Luteolibacter sp. LG18: one gene and its partner. The protein of the gene in region 1 interacts with the protein of each later gene in a pairwise test. Links are inferred from orthologs where the notes say so. Each region holds a gene or a part of one and is shown on either strand. Other genes may lie near its edges. The genes, in order: llg_RS08955 and llg_RS10485.

Region 1 (3,272 bases):
TTTCGATGGCGAGACCGGACCGCAGGTGATGGGTTCGCATTTGAGCCACCTCGTTAAACCGATCGGCGAGGTCCGCCCGGACCTGCCGCCGTGGCTGCGGGATTGGGTGATGTGGCACATCAACCGCGATGCGGCGGACCGCCCGGCCGACGCTCGCGAGGCGCTCCAGGTGTTCCTCCGCAACGAAGGCGCGGGAGCGACCATGCCCGCGCGGACCGTCGCGCCGCCTCCTCCGCGTCGGCCGGGGCTTGGCACCGGGCCTGTCCAGACCGTCACCGCCACCCAATCCGCGCCGCAGTCGCTGCAACCACCGGATGGTTCGCGGCCCAGCGTTCACACGACCTCGCACGTGCTCACGAAGGGCCCGGCCACCAGCTCGGTCCAGACGCACACGCGTCCGGTGACGCCCATCCCGCAGATCCCGAAGAAGAAGATGAGCAATGCCGCGAAGGCGGTGATCTCCGGCATCCTCGGCCTCGGTGTCATCATCGTCGGCATGACGATCATGAAGGGCGCGGAGAAGGAGAAGCAGGAGAAGGCTCTTCAGGCCCTGATCGACAAGGCGGCGGATCCCGCGAAGGAACTGGAAGTCACTTCCAAGCAGCTCAAGTCGTTGTTCGACAACCTGAAGGTTCCCAAACAGCTTGCGCAGCATGCGCCGACAATGAGGGCGATCCGGCTCGCGAAGTCGTCCAGCTTTGATGTGGATGCGGACATTGCCAAGTTCGTGACGTCCTCCGCCTTCAACAATGACGAGGATCTGCGTCAGATGTTCTTCCGCGATGTGGTGGGATACCGTGACAAGTTTTCCGCGATCGGTCCGATCATTGCCTATGCCCGCGCGGCGAAGGAGAAAAGCTCCGCCGATGCGGCGCTGGAATCGATCCGGCGCAAGGCGACGGACGACCATTTCGATGCCCTGCTCGAAACCATCGAGTCGGCCCAGTTGATCGAAACCAAGCGGGCGGCGGTTCGGGTGGCGACCGACGTGGTGACCCGTAGTTCGAACCGCGGGGTGCTGCGTGGAAAAATCGAGCAGCTGGTGAGCCGCGCGAAGGATGATATCAAGGGCGACCTTATTGGGCTCAAGAACGCGGCCAGCGATTGAGGTGCGTCATGGCGTGTAGACCGTCACCGGTCCCACGCCGCTGCCTTGCACGCGGCGGAGTTTCTCCACCGCCTTGCGCACCGCTTCGGCGGCCTGCATCGCCTCGGCCATGGTGTTGAGCCGGGAGAAGCCGAGGCGCAGGCTGCTCTTGGCCTTGGCATCGCTGAAGCCCATTGCCTTCTGGACATGGGACGGCTGCTGTTTGCCGGTCATGCAGGCGGAGCCTGCCGAACAGGCGATGCCCATGTCATCGAGCAGGATCAGCAGGCCCGCGGCCTCGCAGCGTTCGAAGGAGACATGGCTGGTACCGGGCAGGCGGTGGCCGGGATCGCCATTGATCTCGCACCCGGTGATGGTTTCCAACAGCTTCGCCTCGAAGGCATCGCGCAGGGCGCGGACGGAGCCGTCGCCGGAATCGAGGAGCTGTTTGGCCCGTTCGGCGGCCTTGCCGAAGCCGACGATGGCGGCGGTGTTTTCGGTGCCGCTGCGGCGGCCCTTTTCCTGGCCTCCGCCGCGGAGCAGCGGCTCGAAGCGGCAGCCGCTGCGGACGTAGAGCGCGCCCACGCCTTTCGGCCCATGGAACTTGTGCGCGCTGATCGAGAGGAAATCGACCGGCACCGCGCGGACATCCACCGGGATCTTGCCCACGGCCTGGATGGCATCGGTGTGGAAGGCGAGGCCGTGTTCCTTCGCGATGGCGCAGGCTTCGGCGATGGGCTGGATCACGCCGGTCTCGTTGTTCGCCCACATGATCGAGGCGAAGCCGCCGCCGTCCTTGGCGGATAGGCACGCGGCACGGAGGGCGTCGAGATCAAGGCGGCCGAAGTGGCTGACGCCGATGCGGTCGAGCGGATAGCCGACTTCCTCGAAGGTCTCGCAGGGTTTGAGCACCGCGCTGTGTTCGATGGCGCTGGTGATGGCCCGGCCGGCCTTCCGGCCGACGAGGCGGGCGAGCCACTTGAGCGCGGTGTTGGTGCTTTCGGTGCCGCCACCGGTGAAGACGATCTCGTCCGGCTGCGCGCCGATCAGCGCCGCGACCTGCTCGCGCGCCGTTTCGATCGCCTGGCGCGCCGCCTTCGCGCCCCGGTAGGAGGCGTTCGGGTTGTGGAAGCCCTCCGTCAGCCATGGCAGCATGGCATCGAGGACTTCCGGCAGCAGGGGCGTCGTCGCGTTGGCGTCGAGGTAGATCACGGGGGAAGAATAGGGTAGGCGGGCTCCATTTCCAGCCCCGTTCGACTTCCTGCCCGGGTGACAAAGCGGCCCGGGTGCGGCAGAATGCCAAGCATGCCCCGCTACGTCGCCTTTCTCCGCGCCATCAATGTCGGTGGCCGCAATGTGAAGATGGACGCCTTGAAGAAGATCTTCGAGGCGGACGGCTTCAAGAACGTGGCCACGTTCATCGCCAGCGGGAACGTGCTGTTCGATTCGAAGGCGAAGCCGGAGGGGCTGGAGCGGAAGATCGAGGCGCTGCTGCAGAAGGAGCTTGGCTACCGTGTGGACACTTTCCTCCGCTCCGTTCCCGAGCTGGCGGAGATCGCAAAGGCCAATCCTTTTCCGGACACGGAAGGCGGCACCACCCATGTTGGTTTCACCGCGGAACCGTTCGATCAGGAAGCCACCGCCAAGGTGCTGGCATTGAAGACGGACATCGATGGCCTCCACATCGCCGGGCGGGATCTCTATTGGCACTGCTCGATCCGCAGCAGCGATTCCACGTTCTCCGGCGCGGTGCTGGAAAAGCTCCTGAAACGCCCTGCCACCTTCCGGAACATCAAGACCGTCCGGAGTCTGGCCGAAGCCAAGTGACCTTCAGGGAAAAGGCCGTGAGGGACGACCCTTGATTCAAAAATTAATCATTCGTTTGACTTTTTTATGCGATCGTTTAATTTTTGGCCGTCATGCAAGCGGAGCTGTTTCCATCCACTTCCGGCAAGGGCGAGCAAGCCCGCCGCCGGTTGCTGCTGGCGGCGTTGAAGGCGGTCGGCGAAAAGGGCTACGAGAACGCCTCGGTCCGGGAGATCGCCGATGAAGCCGGGCAGAACGTCGCCGCGATTTCCTATTACTTCGGCAACAAGGAGAAGCTCTACGCGGAGGTGCTCGATGGCATCGGCGCGTTCCTCCGCTCGCTGATTGGGCCGCTGGCCGAGGACAGCCGCGCGCGGCT
Region 2 (3,055 bases), 370 kb from region 1 along the record:
CACGCCGGGCACTTGGCCGAGCAGCTCCAGAAGGCCCGGTGCCCCGCCGAAAACGCGGGAGATTTCCTCGGCCTGGCGGCGGGACGATTGGTCACCGGCGAGCTTCGCGGGGCGGACGATGCGGCTGGCGACATCCAACGCCACGAAGCCGCGCAACGGTCCGGCCACTCCGATGGCGGCGACCCGGGCACGGCGTTCGCCGAGGGCGGCGAGGCACTCGCGGACCGCGTGATCCACGGCGTTGATCCAGCCCGCGGGGTCCTGTTCGCGGTAGCCGGGTGGGAGTCCTTCGATCCAGGCGTGGGGGGCGTGGGCTTCCGCGGCGACCTCCGCCGCTTCGAGATCGAGCGCCACCACGCGGGTTCCGGCGGGGGTGATCTCAATGCCTAGAAAATACATGGGATGAAAGTTCTCCAGTTCTAAACCGGCTTCGGTCGCTGCCAAGTTCCAAAGTTGAACGAATCGTTTTTGGAGCACCTCACCAATCGCATGCTCCCGGCAGCCAATCCCCGGGTTTCCAAGCCGCCCATTGCGCGCGGATGGCAGGCACCAGCGGACGGTCCCGCCATGCCAGTGTGAAAGCCCGGGCGGCCAGCGGATCCGTCTCGGTGCTGGGACTTTCCAAGCCTGTCGCGGCCCGGACCACCCCACCCAGCACCCGCTCGACCGCCCGGAAGGCATCGTGTGGATTCAGCCCGAACGTTTCCGTCAGCGCCTGCATGAGTTTCACCCGGTCGGACGAGCGCTCGGCCGCGGCCAGAATGGTGGTCACGAGGTGCTGGTGGAGATCCTTCTCCATGCGATGGAGGGGAAAGGCGAAGCGGGTGTCCGCCTCCCATTCCCGCCACTGGGCGGTGGTCACCTCCTCCCACCCGGTCACCGGACACGGGCTCCCCGGAGCGGAGACCTCGAACCAATGGAAGACACGGCGGAGGAGAGACATGGCAACGATAGCTACCCGGGTTTGATCTTCCACTTTTCAGAAAAACGTCCCCGCCCTGCCTTACGGCAAGTTGACAAATGCGTACTGGCAACCGTGCCCGTCCGCGACCAAGGTCGGGCATGGACGATTTCGAATCGAAGGTGCGCGATGCCCTCGCCAACCCTCAGAACCAAGGCGAACTGGCCGACGCCGACGCCGTGGGGACGGTGGGCTCGCCGGACTGCGGCGACATGCTGCGGATGTGGCTGAAGTTCACCGAAAAGGACGGCAAGCGGGTGATCGACCGCGCCTCGTTCCAGGCATTCGGCTGCCAAACGGCGATCGCCGTGGCCTCGATGGCCACCGAATTGCTGAAAGGCAAGACCGCCGAGGAGGCCCGGGAATTGTCCGCCTCCGAACTGACCGGTGACCTCGGCCCGCTGCCGCCGATGAAGATCCATTGCGGCCAGCTCGTGGAAGGGGCGCTGAAAAGCGCGCTCGACCAGACGCCCGCCGCGCCGCTTCCCGCGCCAGCCAGCGCCCCGACCCTCTCGGGAGGATTCCAGCGCCCGGCTGGCAAAATCCGGATTGTTCCCCTCGACGACGAGCAACCATCCTGAGTCCCGCGTGTTTATTGCACGCGCTGGATAGGAATGATCCCTTCGGCGCGTTAGCTAAGTTTCCGTAAAACCCTTCCAGTTTCCCCGTGCTCGAACTCCAGGACGTTTGCTTCACCATCCGCAAAGACGGCGAGGATGTTAATCTCGTCGACAAGGTCTCCATCCAGATCCCGAAAGGGCATTTCATGGCGATCGTTGGACCTTCGGGCTGCGGCAAGACCACGCTGCTCAAGACCATCGCCGGTCTGAATCCGGAATCCGGCGGGGCCCTCATCTGGGATGGCCGGGACCTTTCGAAGGAAGGTGACTTCTCGCCCTCCGAGATCGGCTACGTGCCGCAATTCTCGATCGCCTACGATCCGCTGACCGTCGACGAGTCGGTGGAGGCCGCCACCCGGCTGCGGGTGAAGACGAAGAACCACGCGGAGCTGGACCAGCGGATCGACCGGGTGCTGGAGGAAACCGGACTGGCGCCGATCGCGGACCGGCCGGTGAAGGTGCTGTCCGGCGGCCAGAAGCGCCGTCTCGGGCTGGCAATGGAGCTGGTGTCCGATCCGAAGCTGCTGCTGTGCGACGAGGTCACGAGCGGCCTCGACCCGCGCTCGGAACGCGAAATCGTGCGGCTGCTGCACGACCTTTCCCGCAAGGATGGCCGGATCGTGCTGTCCGTGACCCACTCGCTGGCGCACCTGGAACTCTACGATTCGATCCTGGTCCTGCACGAGGGCCGGGTGGCCTACCACGGCCCGCCCGATCAACTGACGCACTATTTCTCCGTGAAGGACACCGAGGAGGTGTATCCTCGCCTCGCCGGACAACCGTCCGACCGCTGGCAAACCTCGTGGGAGAAGCACCGCGCGTCCTACTACAAGATGCTGGAAAAGAACCGGGAACGCTCGGTGGCCTCCGGCGCGCTGAGCCTGCCGCCCGCGAAGGTGGAGGGCGAGGAAGCGGATCCCCATCCGGCGGCCAAGCTGCCCGGGTTCTTCAGCCAGTTCGGCACCCTGCTGTCCCGGCGCTGGCGAATCTTTTTCCGCGACCGCGGTCAGGTGCTGCTCCAGTTCGCGATCATGGTCTGCTTCCCGCTGCTGGTGATCCTCTTCAGCGACAAAGCGAAGGAACCGATCCCGAAGTTCTCCGACACCCACCGCGCCGACGTGCAGGAGGAAGTGCAGGAGATCTCGGACGTGCGGGCGGGCCAGCTCAAGGTCGGCTCGGCGGTGTCCGGCGTCATCATGTTCCAAGTGGTGCTGCTGGCGCTGATGGGCTCGAACAACTCGGCGCGAGAGATCGCCGGAGAGCGTCAGATTTACGAGAAGGAGAAGTTCGGCGGCCTGCGCCCGCTGGCCTACCTTTCGAGCAAAATCGCGTTCCTGTCCTGCCTGGTGATCGCCCAGTCGCTGTGGATGGCGTTCTTCGTGAACTTCTTCGGGCCGTTCCGCGGGGACTTCGTCCAGCACGCGGGCTTCCTGCTGCTGGTGAACGGGGCGATGACCGCGGTGTGCCTGGCGAT

The links.
Region 2: the proteins of llg_RS08955 (region 1) and llg_RS10485 interact in binary tests that used the Escherichia coli proteins (3 or more experiments, as listed by UniProt). The link is inferred for Luteolibacter sp. LG18 from one-to-one orthologs.

The regions. Positions count from the first base shown.
Region 1 is NZ_AP024600.1:2,143,578-2,146,849, forward strand. The notes cover bases 208-3,164. They hold llg_RS08955 (cysteine desulfurase family protein), read right to left. Parts: upstream 2,300-3,164; coding sequence 1,115-2,299; downstream 208-1,114. Other genes in these bases: llg_RS08950 (protein kinase), read left to right, coding at 208-1,108; llg_RS08960 (DUF1697 domain-containing protein), read left to right, coding at 2,393-2,914; llg_RS08965 (CerR family C-terminal domain-containing protein), read left to right, coding at 3,007-3,164. Also shown: more of llg_RS08950, read left to right, coding at 1-207; more of llg_RS08965, read left to right, coding at 3,165-3,272. UniProt on the Escherichia coli protein: Master enzyme that delivers sulfur to a number of partners involved in Fe-S cluster assembly, tRNA modification or cofactor biosynthesis. Catalyzes the removal of elemental sulfur from cysteine to produce alanine.
Region 2 is NZ_AP024600.1:2,515,908-2,518,962, reverse strand. The notes cover bases 63-2,802. They hold llg_RS10485 (iron-sulfur cluster assembly scaffold protein), read left to right. Parts: upstream 63-1,062; coding sequence 1,063-1,542; downstream 1,543-2,802. Other genes in these bases: llg_RS10480 (ATP-binding cassette domain-containing protein), read left to right, coding at 1,629-2,802; llg_RS10490 (hypothetical protein), read right to left, coding at 479-943; llg_RS10495 (FGGY family carbohydrate kinase), read right to left, coding at 63-399. Also shown: more of llg_RS10495, read right to left, coding at 1-62; more of llg_RS10480, read left to right, coding at 2,803-3,055. UniProt on the Escherichia coli protein: A scaffold on which IscS assembles Fe-S clusters. Exists as 2 interconverting forms, a structured (S) and disordered (D) form. The D-state is the preferred substrate for IscS.